3 regions of the Streptomyces sp. WAC04114 genome follow, and region 1 is predicted to be linked to each of the others. Evidence: riboswitches for the same ligand, from Rfam matches in the RefSeq annotation. Region 1 holds a riboswitch; each other region holds the start of a gene.
What was found. Region 1 has a riboswitch for thiamine pyrophosphate ahead of K4G64_RS03270 (thiamine ABC transporter substrate binding subunit). Riboswitches for the same ligand answer to the same signal wherever they lie in the genome.

Region 1 (3,518 bases):
CCGCTCCGCGCGGTCGGCGCGAGGTCACGGACGCGTCCACGAGCCGCAGCGCGGTCTCCCGCCGCCGCACGGTCCAGGCGTGCACGGCGAGGATCGCGCCCACCGCGACGAACTGGATCAGCGTCAGCACGGCCGCGGTCGACAGGTCGAAGATCTCCGAGGTCTGCCGGTAGATCTCCACCTCCAGGGTGGAGAAGGTGGGCCCTCCGAGGATCTGCACGACACCGAAGCTGGTGAAGGTGAACAGGAAGACCATCAGCGCGGCGGCGGCCACGGCCGGGGCGAGGGCGGGCAGGGTGACCTGCCGCCAGGCCCGCATCTGGGAGGCCCCGAGCATCCGCGCGGCCTCCTCCTGCCGCGGGTCGAGCTGCGCCCAGAGCCCGCCGACGGTCCGCACGACGACCGCGTAGTTGAAGAAGACGTGCGCGAGCAGGATCGCCCACACCGTGGTGTCCAGGCGTAGGCCCCACAGCTCGTCGAGCAGCCCGCCCCGGCCGACCAGCGCGAGGAACGCCGTACCGACGACGACCGTCGGCAGCACGAACGGGACGGTGACGACCGCCCGCAGGACCTGCTTGCCCGGGAAGTCGAAGCGTGCGAAGACGTAGGCGCCGGGGAGCGCGACCAGCAGCGTGAGGGCGGTGGAGACCAGCGCCTGCCAGGTGGTGAACCACAGGACGTGCCGGACGTCGGACTGGGCGAGCACTTCCCCGATCCGAGCGAGGTGCCAGGTGCCGTCGGCCTTCAGGCCGCGCGCGACGATCGCGGCGACGGGGTAGGCGAAGAAGACCGCGAAGAACACGACGGGCGCGGCCAGCAGGCCGAACCGCGCCGTCGTGCCCCGCCGCCGGGCGGCTACTTCAGTACGAGTGAGGTCCACGACTTGACCCACTGGTCACGGTGTTCGGCGATCTTCGCCGGGTCCATGGTCTCCGGGTCCTTCGCCTGCGGGCCGTACTTCACGAACTCCGGCGGCACCTGGGCGCCCTCGGTCACCGGGTACACGAACATGTTGAGCGGCATGTCCTCCTGGAACCTCTTGCTGACGAGGAAGTCGAGGAGGGCCTTCCCGCCCTTGGTGTTCTCGGCGTTGGCGAGCAGCCCCGCGTACTCGACCTGCCGGAAGCAGGTGTCCTCGGCGACGCCGGTCGGGGCGGTGGTGGGCTTCGGCTTGGTGTACAGCACCTCGGCGGGCGGCGAGGAGGCGTACGACACGACGAGCGGCCGGTCGCCCTTGGCCTTCTTGCCGCTGCTGGAGCCGGAGAACTCCTCGTTGTAGGCCTGCTCCCAGCCGTCGACGACCTTCACGCCATTGGCCTTGAGCTTCTTCCAGTAGCCCTCCCAGCCGTCGTCCCCGTACTTCGCGGCGGTGCCGAGCAGGAAGCCGAGGCCGGGCGAGGAGGCGGAGGCGTTCTCGGTCACGAGCAGGTTCTTGTACTGGGGCTCGACCAGGTCGTCGAGGCTCTTCGGCGGCTCGAGCTCGTGGTCGGCGAAGTACTTCTTGTCGTAGTTGACGCAGATGTCGCCGGTGTCGATGGGCGTGACCCGGTGCTTGTCCTGGTCGACGCGGTACTCGGGCTTGATCGTGTCGGAGCCCTTCGGCTCGTACGACTGGAACAGCCCGTTGTCGAGTGCCCGCGAGAGCAGCGTGTTGTCGACGCCGTAGAAGACGTCGCCCTGCGGGTTGTCCTTGGTCAGGATGGCCTTGTTCACGGCCTGCCCGGCGTCGCCGTCCTTCAGGACGTCGACCTTGTAGCCGGACTGCTTCTCGAAGGCCGCGATGACGTCCTTGGAAACGGCCCACGAGTCGTGGCTGACGAGCGTCACGGTCTTGGAGTCACCGGACCCCTGACCGCCGTCGGACGATCCGCACGCGGCGAGCGCGCCGGCCATGCCGAGCCCGACGACGACGGCTGTCAGCCGCTTCTTGTTGTTGCTCACTGGATTCCTCCTGGAGTGACCAGGAGAAGACGCGGCCCTGCCCGGGACTTCCGTGGTCCCGGGCAGGGCGCAACAGCTCGAGTGGTGACCGATCTCCCTACCCAGAATGACCTGGGCCAGGTTCGGAGGGTCTGCGGCCGTGTGCCGCACTCTCAGCGCTGTGGCGCTCCCCTGTCGGAATATGCAGGTGTGGATGGTGCAGGTGTCGCATATGCAGATGTGCTTACGACAGTCAGACTACCGTTCGGTGGCCGCGAGCTGACCACACGCCCCGTCGATCTCCTGACCACGGGTGTCCCGGATCGTCACCGGCACACCATGGGCGGCGATGGCCTCCACGAACGCCTTCTCGTCCTCGGGCCGGGAGGCGGTCCACTTCGACCCGGGCGTCGGGTTCAGCGGGATGAGGTTGACGTGCACGGGCCTGCCCTTGAGCATCCGGCCGAGCCGGTCACCACGCCAGGCCTGGTCGTTGATGTCCCGGATCAGCGCGTACTCGATGGACAGCCGCCGCCCCGACTTGGCGCTGTACTCGAAGCCGGCGTCCAGCACCTCGCGGACCTTCCAGCGCGTGTTCACCGGCACGAGGGTGTCGCGCAGCTCGTCGTCGGGGGCGTGCAGCGAGATGGCGAGGCGGCACTTGAAGCCCTCGTCGGAGAACCGGTGGATGGCCGGGACGAGCCCGACCGTCGAGACGGTGATGCCGCGCTGGGAGAGGCCCACACCGTCGGGCTCGGGGTCGGTGAGCCGCCGGATGGCGCCGGCGACCCGGTTGTAGTTGGCGAGCGGCTCGCCCATGCCCATGAAGACGATGTTGCTGAGCCGCGCCGGGCCTCCGGGCACTTCCCCGTCCCGCAGCGCCCGCATGCCGTCCACGATCTGGTGCACGATCTCGGCGGTGGACAGGTTCCGGTCCAGTCCCGCCTGCCCGGTCGCACAGAACGGGCAGTTCATCCCGCATCCGGCCTGCGAGCTGATGCACATGGTCACCCGGTCCGGGTAGCGCATCAGCACGGACTCGACGAGCGTCCCGTCGAACAGCCGCCACAGGGTCTTGCGGGTGGTGCCCTGGTCGGTCGACAGATGCCGCACGACGGTCATCAGCTCGGGCAGCAACGCCTCCCGCAGCTTCCCCCGGGCACCGGCCGGAATGTCCGTCCACTGCTCCGGATCATGCGCGTACCGCGCGAAGTAGTGCTGCGAGAGCTGCTTGGCACGAAACGGCTTCTCCCCGACAGCCGCGACGGCCTCCTTGCGCTCGGCAGGAGTGAGATCGGCAAGATGCCGCGGCGGCTTCTTGGCTCCGCGGGGGGCTACGAAAGTGAGTTCTCCGGGCTTAGGCATGGCCGTACCAGTGTCGCAGATCCAATCGGGTGACCTGCGGCTGCCGCTCGCCGGGTGTCGACGGCGGTCGTCACCGGTCACGGCCGAGCGACTCCGGACGACCCCGGGACGGCCCGGCCCGATCACCCGTTGGCGAGGAACCAGGTCAGAGATATCCGCATTTGCCTGACAGGAGACACCCACCAAGGGAAAATCATTTGTCCGCACAGGCCAATGGGGTGGGTAGACAGTGA
Region 2 (3,518 bases), on a different contig from region 1:
CGAATCGATCAGGCGGCGGCCCTGCGCCAGGTCCCGGGGCCTGCCGACCGCCAGCAGCGCGACGAGCCGCTCCCCGCGCAGCCAGCACACCGTCCAGGCCGGTCCGGAGGGGTCGCCCCGCCACAGGGTGGTGTCCGCGTCCGCGTGGTGCCCGGCGTACTGGACGAACCGCCCGAACTGCTCGGACCAGAAGTACGGCACCGGGTCGTACACCGCCGGCGCCTCCCCCGCGGCCCGGCCGACAATGTTCCGGGCCACCGTGCGCGGCCCCTGGAGGGCGTTGTCCCAGTGGTGGACCAGCAGCCGCTCGCCGTAGCGCCCGGAGGGGAACGAGGCGCAGTCGCCGACCGCGTACACGTCCACAGCGCTGGAGCGCAGGTGCTCGTCGGCCACGATCTCGCGATGGGCGCCCAGCTCGACCCCGGAGCCCGCCAGCCAGGCCGTCGCGGGACGGGCGCCGATGCCGACGACGACCGCGTCCGCGGGCAGTCGCGAGCCGTCGTCGAGGAGAACGGCGCCGGGCTCGACGTGCGCCACGCGCGCGTGCGTCCGCAGGACCGCGCCCGCGTCGGCGTACCAGCCGGCCATCGGGGCGGCGACCTCGGCGGGCAGTGCCCCGGCGAGGGGCCGTTCGGCGGCCTCGAGGACGGTCACCGCGCAGCCCGCCTCGCGCGCGGCCGTGGCGAACTCCGCGCCGATCCAGCCCGCGCCGACGACCACGATGTCGTGCCGGCGGGCCAGCACCGGCCGCAGCCGCTCGGCGTCGTCCAGGGTGCGCAGCAGGTGCACGCCGGGCACGCCCTCCGCGCCCGGCAGCCGGACCGGTTCGGCGCCGGTCGCCACGACCAGGACGTCGTAGGGCACGGGCCCGTCCTCGGTGTCGAGCTCGTGGGCGGCGGGGCGCAGGCCCAGTACCTCGCAGCCGAGCCGCAGTTCGATGCCGAGGGCTTCGAAGTCGACGTCGAAGGCGGAGCCCTCGGACTTGCCGAGCAGGACGGCCTTGGACAACGGGGGCCGGTCGTAGGGCTGGTGGGGCTCGGCGCCGATCAGGATCACGTCCCCGGCGAAACCCTGCTCGCGCAGGGCGACGGCGGTCTGCACCCCGGCCATGCCCGCGCCCGCCACGACGACGCGCCGCGGCGCGGACGAACCTGGTTGCTGCGTCTGCTCGCTCACCTGATCACCATAGACACCTGACGAATTGTCAGTCAGTGCTCATGCGCCGTGACCTGCTCCACAACGCTCGTGCCCTCACCCCGCTGGGACTCCCACTCCCAGGTCTCCTCCAGCCGCACCCGCCCGTCGGGCAGCTCCACGACCGTCGAGACGCAGTGCCCCGAGGACGTGGTGCCGTCCCGCTTGAGCTGGACGTACCGGAAGTCCAGCCGGTCACCCTTCCGGGTACCCACGAGATGCCCGCGTACGACGTCGCCGCCCGTGTACTCGGCCCAGATCTCGCCCTGCCGCTCGTGGTAGGTGAAGCGGGTGCGGGTGCCCACCTGACCGGGTGCCTGGTCGGCGACCGGGGCGAGGACGAGACCGTCGAGGGATCGGGCCATGGTCGGAGGCTCCCTTACTGCGGGATACGGCATCGGGCTAGGGTGGCCAACGTAAAGCACTCGCGGGAGCCCGGACGCACCGGGCTGAGAGGGAGGCTGGCGGCCTCCGACCGTACGAACCTGATCCGGGTCATGCCGGCGAAGGGAGGGGCTGGACGCCCATGTCGCCTACGTCCACGTCCGCACCGTCGGACGTCCTCGTCATCGGGGGCGGGATCATCGGCCTGGTCACGGCCTGGCGGTCCGCGCAACGCGGGTTCACCACCGCCGTCGTGGACCCCGAGCCCGGCGGCGGAGCCGCACAGGTGGCGGCCGGCATGCTGGCCGCCGTCACGGAACTGCACTACGGCGAGCAGACCCTGCTCGGCCTGAACCTCGTCTCGGCCCGCCGCTACCCGGACTTCGCCGCCGAGCTCACCGAGCTGACCGGCCAGGACCTCGGCTACCGCCGCTGCGGCACGCTCGCCGTGGCCCTGGACGCCGACGACCGGGCCCACCTGCGCGAACTGCACGCCCTGCAGCAGCAGTCGGGGCTGGAGTCGCAGTGGCTGTCGGGCCGCGAGTGCCGACGCCTGGAGCCGATGCTCGCGCCGGGCGTGCGCGGCGGGCTGCGGGTCGACGGCGATCACCAGATCGACCCGCGGCGGCTGGCCGGGGCGCTGGTCGCCGCGTGCGAGCGGGCCGGCGTGGTCTTCCACCGGACGTGGGCGGAGCGGCTGACCGTCGTCCGGGACCGGGCCACGGGTGTCGTCCTGGCCGACGGGAGCGCGGTGGCAGCCGGGCAGGTGGTGCTCGCTGGGGGCAGCCTCAGCGGGCGGCTCGCGGGCGTTCCGCAGGACGTGCTGCCTCCCGTGCGGCCGGTGAAGGGGCAGGTCCTGCGGCTGACCATGCCGCGGCGGCACGGGCCGTTCCTGAACCGGACCGTGCGCGCGGTGGTGCGCGGCAGCCACGTCTACCTGGTGCCGCGCGCGAGCGGCGAGCTCGTCGTCGGGGCGACCAGCGAGGAGCTGGGCTGGGACACCACCGTGACCGCGGGCGGCGTGTACGAGCTGCTGCGGGACGCGCACGAACTGGTCCCGGGCATCACCGAGCTGCCGCTCACCGAGACCCGGGCCGGGCTGCGGCCCGGCTCACCCGACAACGCGCCGCTGCTGGGCCCGACCGGTCTGGAAGGGCTGCTGCTGGCCACCGGCCACTACCGCAACGGCGTCCTGCTCACACCCGTGACCGGCGACGCCATGGCGCACGTCCTGGCGACGGGCGAACTCCCCGAGGAGGCGCGCCCCTTCACGCCGAAGCGCTTCAGTCCCGCCACCGCACTCTCGGAGCAGCCCGCATGAACATCTCCGTCAACGGGGAGCCCCGGGACGTCCGGCCCGGCACGGCTCTCGACACCGTCGTGAGGTCGCTCACCGCCTCGCCCTCGGGCGTGGCCGCCGCCCTCAACGAGACCGTCGTCCCGCGCACGCAGTGGCCCGCCACGCCCCTGGCCGAGGGAGACCGCGTGGAAGTCCTCACCGCCGTCCAAGGAGGCTGACCATGGCCGACGATCCGTTCTCCCTCGGTGGTACGTCGTTCAGCTCCCGTCTGATCATGGGCACGGGCGGAGCGCCCAGCCTGGATGTGCTGGAGCGGTCGCTCGTCGCCTCGGGGACGGAGCTGACGACCGTCGCGATGCGCCGGGTGAACGCCTCGGTGCACGGCTCGGTGCTGTCCGTCCTCGACCGGCTCGGTATCCGGGTGCTGCCCAACACGGCGGGCTGCTTCACCGCCGGCGAGGCCGTCCTCACGGCCCGTCTGGCGCGCGAGGCCCTCGGCACCGACCTGGTCAAGCTGGAGGTCATCGCCGACGAGCGCACGCTGCTGCCGGACCCGATCGAGACACTGGAGGCGGCCGAGACCCTGGTCGACGACGGGTTCACGGTGCTGCCGTACACCAACGACGACCCGGTGCTGGCC
Region 3 (3,518 bases), on a different contig from region 1:
GCGATCATCGCGGCACCGATGCCGGAGGTGATGTGGTCGTACGCCGGTGCGACGTCCGTGGTCAGCGGGCCGAGCGTATAGAACGGAGCTTCATCGCAGATCTCCTGCTGAAGGTCGATGTTCTCCTTGATCTTGTGCATCGGGACGTGGCCCGGGCCCTCGATCATGGTCTGTACGTTGAAACGCTTGGCGATCCGGTTGAGTTCCCCGAGCGTCCTCAACTCCGCGAACTGCGCCTCGTCGTTGGCGTCCGCGATCGAGCCGGGCCGGAGGCCGTCGCCGAGCGAATACGTGACGTCGTAGGCCGCGAGGATCTCGCAGAGCTCCTCGAAGTTCTCGTACAGGAACGACTCCTTGTGGTGTGCGAGGCACCAGGCGGCCATGATCGAGCCGCCGCGGGAGACGATGCCGGTCTTGCGGTTCGCCGTCAGCGGCACGTACGCCAGGCGCACTCCCGCGTGGACCGTCATGTAGTCCACGCCCTGCTCGGCCTGTTCGATGACCGTGTCCTTGTAGATGTCCCAGGTCAGCTCCTCCGCCCGGCCGTCGACCTTCTCCAGGGCCTGGTAGAGCGGCACGGTGCCGATGGGGACGGGGGAGTTGCGCAGCACCCACTCGCGCGTGGTGTGGATGTTGCGGCCGGTGGACAGGTCCATGACCGTGTCGGCGCCCCAGCGGGTCGCCCAGGTCATCTTCTCGACCTCTTCCTCGATGGAGGACGTCACCGCCGAGTTGCCGATGTTGGCGTTGACCTTCACCAGGAACCGCTTGCCGATGATCATCGGCTCGATCTCCGGGTGGTTGACGTTGGCCGGCAGCACGGCACGGCCCGCGGCGATCTCGTCCCGCACTACCTCCGGCGCCACGTTCTCCCGGATGGCGACGTACTCCATCTCGGGCGTGATCTCGCCGCGACGGGCGTACGCGAGCTGGGTGACCGCCTCGCCGTTCCTCCCGCGGCGCGGCTGGCGGGGCCGGCCGGGGAAGACCGCGTCCAGGTTGCGGAGGCCGCCACGGGGCGAGGTGTGCTTGATGCCGTCGTCCTCGGGGCGGACGGGACGGCCCGCATACTCCTCGGTGTCGCCGCGGGCGATGATCCAGTTCTCGCGCAGCGGCGACAGGCCCCTGCGGACGTCGGTGTCGACGAGCGGATCGGTGTACGGGCCCGACGTGTCGTACAGCGTGACCGACTGGCCGTTGGTGAGGTGCACCTGACGGACCGGCACGCGCAGGTCGGGGCGGGTGCCCTCGACATACGCCTTGTGCCAGCCGATGGACTTCCCGGCCTCCTCGGACTTCTCGTCCTGAACGGAGGCAGGCGTGCGTGCGTCCTTGCTGGTCATGAGACCTACTCCCTACGCCGGCATTACCCGGTAACAGGTTCGGCGGTCGACGCAGCGATTTCCGTCCGGCGACGTTTCGTGTGAAACATCACTCGAGTCCGGCGATGTTTCATGTGAAACATCGCTGGGACGGAGGTCAGCGCCCTCTCAGCCCGGTGCTCCGAGCTCCCGCGTGTACAAAAGGTGCCTCCACGCTAGCGGCAATTCTGGCGCGGTGAACAGAGGGCCCCCCTCGTTCTTGCGATGATCGGGCGGTGACCACGACGCAGCGTCCCCCCTACCCACCGCCCGAACCGCCCCGCCGGTCCGGCACCGGAAACGGCAACGGCCGCGGTGACGGCCATGATTTCGCCGCCCCGGCCGGACACGGGCCGACCGGGGGGCGGAGCCCCGGGCTCGAGTACGGGCGTGACGCGGGTTTCGGCCCCGGCTCGGGCCCCGGTGGTGAGTACGGGCCGGGCGCCGGTGGCGGCCAGGGTGCCGGTCCCTCCGGTGGCCACAGCGGCCCTGGCGGCCCCGCCGGTGGGCAGGGCCCCGGTGACGGGCACGGCTCCGGACCTCGTGGAGGTGGCGGGCACGGTCAGGGCGGAAGCGACGGACGCGGGCACGGCGGTGGCGACGGACACGGTCACGGGCCCGGTCCCGCCCCGGGTGGCGGGCACGGGCACTCCCACAGCCACGGCCCGGCCACGCCCGTATCCCGGCACCTGCGCAAGGTCATCGCGGCGATCCTGATCCCGTTCGCCGCGGCGGTCCTGGTCGGCCTCGCCGTGCTGTGGCCGGGCGGCGCTCCGTCGCACGAGCGCACCGGCGTCGGCTTCGACCGGCAGACCCAGGACGCCACGGTCACCAAGGTGGTCGAGGTGAGCTGCAAGGAGGCCGGCGCTTCGGGCGTCCCGCCGACCGGCGACACCTCCACCGCCGAGGGTTCCTCAGCGGTGCAGCAGGAGCAGGGCACCTGCAAGCGGGCGACGATCCGGGTCGACAGCGGCGACGACAAGGGCCGTACGTTCACCGAGATCGTCCAGCCCGACCAGTCCCGCCAGCTGCACGAGGGCCAGGAGGTCGTGGTCGCCTACGAGCCCTCGGCGCCGAAGGACCTGCAGTACTCGGTCACCGACATCAACCGCCGTCTGCCCATGGGGCTGCTCGCCGGCATCTTCGCGATCGCCGTCGTGGTCGTCGGACGACTGCGGGGCGTCATGGCCCTGGTCGCGCTGGCCATCAGCTTCATGGTGCTGAACTTCTTCATCCTGCCCGCGATCCTGCAGGGCTCGAACCCACTGGTCGTGGCCGTGGTGGGCGCCAGCGCCATCATGCTCATCGCTCTGTATCTGTGCCACGGCCTGTCCGCCAGGACATCGGTGGCCGTGCTGGGCACCCTGATCTCGCTGCTTCTGATCGGCATCCTGGGCTCGGTGTTCATCGACTGGGCGGCCCTGAGCGGCAACACCGACGACAACACCGGCCTGATCCACGGCCTCTACCCGACGATCGACATGAGCGGTCTGCTGCTCGCCGGCGTCATCATCGGCTCGCTGGGCGTGCTCGACGACGTGACGGTCACGCAGACCTCGGCGGTCTGGGAACTGCACGAGGCCAACCCCTCGATGGGCTGGCGCGGGCTCTACCGCGCGGGCATCCGGATCGGCCGCGATCACATCGCCTCGGTCGTCAACACGCTCGTCCTCGCCTACGCGGGTGCCGCACTGCCGCTGCTGCTGCTGTTCTCGATCGCGCAGAGCAGCGTGGGGACGGTCGCCAACAGCGAGTTGGTCGCGGAAGAGATCGTGCGCACGCTGGTCGGTTCGATCGGCCTGGTCGCCTCGGTGCCGGTCACCACGGCTCTGGCGGCGCTGGTGGTCTCCGCCGACCGCCCCGGCGCGGAGCCGGCCGTGGAAGCATCTGCCGTCCCCGCGCGCGCCGGCAGGGGCCGACGCCGCAAGCGCTGACGCCCCCTTGGCCGACGACGGCGCCCCGTCCTCCGCCGCCCGGCCCGCAAGAGGATCGCCCGGTCATACGAAGATCGCAGGAAGAAGCGTTCCTGCACAGCTCGGCGGCATCCGGTGAAGCGTTACTCCACCGTGCCGCCGGGCCCATGTCTCAACCAGCGCCCTGCTCGGCGAGGATGCGATCCAGCGCCTCGTCGAGGTGCGCATCGAAATCGGCGAGCGA

Region 2: it holds a riboswitch for thiamine pyrophosphate, as region 1 does, so the genes downstream of both, thiO (glycine oxidase ThiO) here and K4G64_RS03270 (thiamine ABC transporter substrate binding subunit) in region 1, are expected to answer to the same signal.
Region 3: it holds a riboswitch for thiamine pyrophosphate, as region 1 does, so the genes downstream of both, thiC (phosphomethylpyrimidine synthase ThiC) here and K4G64_RS03270 (thiamine ABC transporter substrate binding subunit) in region 1, are expected to answer to the same signal.

What each region holds. Positions count from the first base shown of each region.
Region 1 is NZ_JAIGQA010000005.1:84,857-88,374, reverse strand. It holds gene K4G64_RS03275 (iron ABC transporter permease) at 1-817, opposite strand, end outside; gene K4G64_RS03270 (thiamine ABC transporter substrate binding subunit) at 856-1,893, opposite strand; TPP riboswitch at 2,018-2,124, opposite strand; gene rlmN (23S rRNA (adenine(2503)-C(2))-methyltransferase RlmN) at 2,179-3,285, opposite strand.
Region 2 is NZ_JAIGQA010000024.1:13,419-16,936, forward strand. It holds gene K4G64_RS09780 (NAD(P)/FAD-dependent oxidoreductase) at 1-1,176, opposite strand, end outside; gene K4G64_RS09785 (hypothetical protein) at 1,209-1,559, opposite strand; TPP riboswitch at 1,612-1,723, shown strand; gene thiO (glycine oxidase ThiO) at 1,721-2,899, shown strand; gene thiS (sulfur carrier protein ThiS) at 2,896-3,096, shown strand; gene K4G64_RS09800 (thiazole synthase) at 3,099-3,518, shown strand, end outside.
Region 3 is NZ_JAIGQA010000003.1:67,536-71,053, reverse strand. It holds gene thiC (phosphomethylpyrimidine synthase ThiC) at 1-1,343, opposite strand, end outside; TPP riboswitch at 1,336-1,525, opposite strand; gene K4G64_RS02045 (YibE/F family protein) at 1,598-3,295, shown strand; gene K4G64_RS02040 (SsgA family sporulation/cell division regulator) at 3,447-3,518, opposite strand, start outside.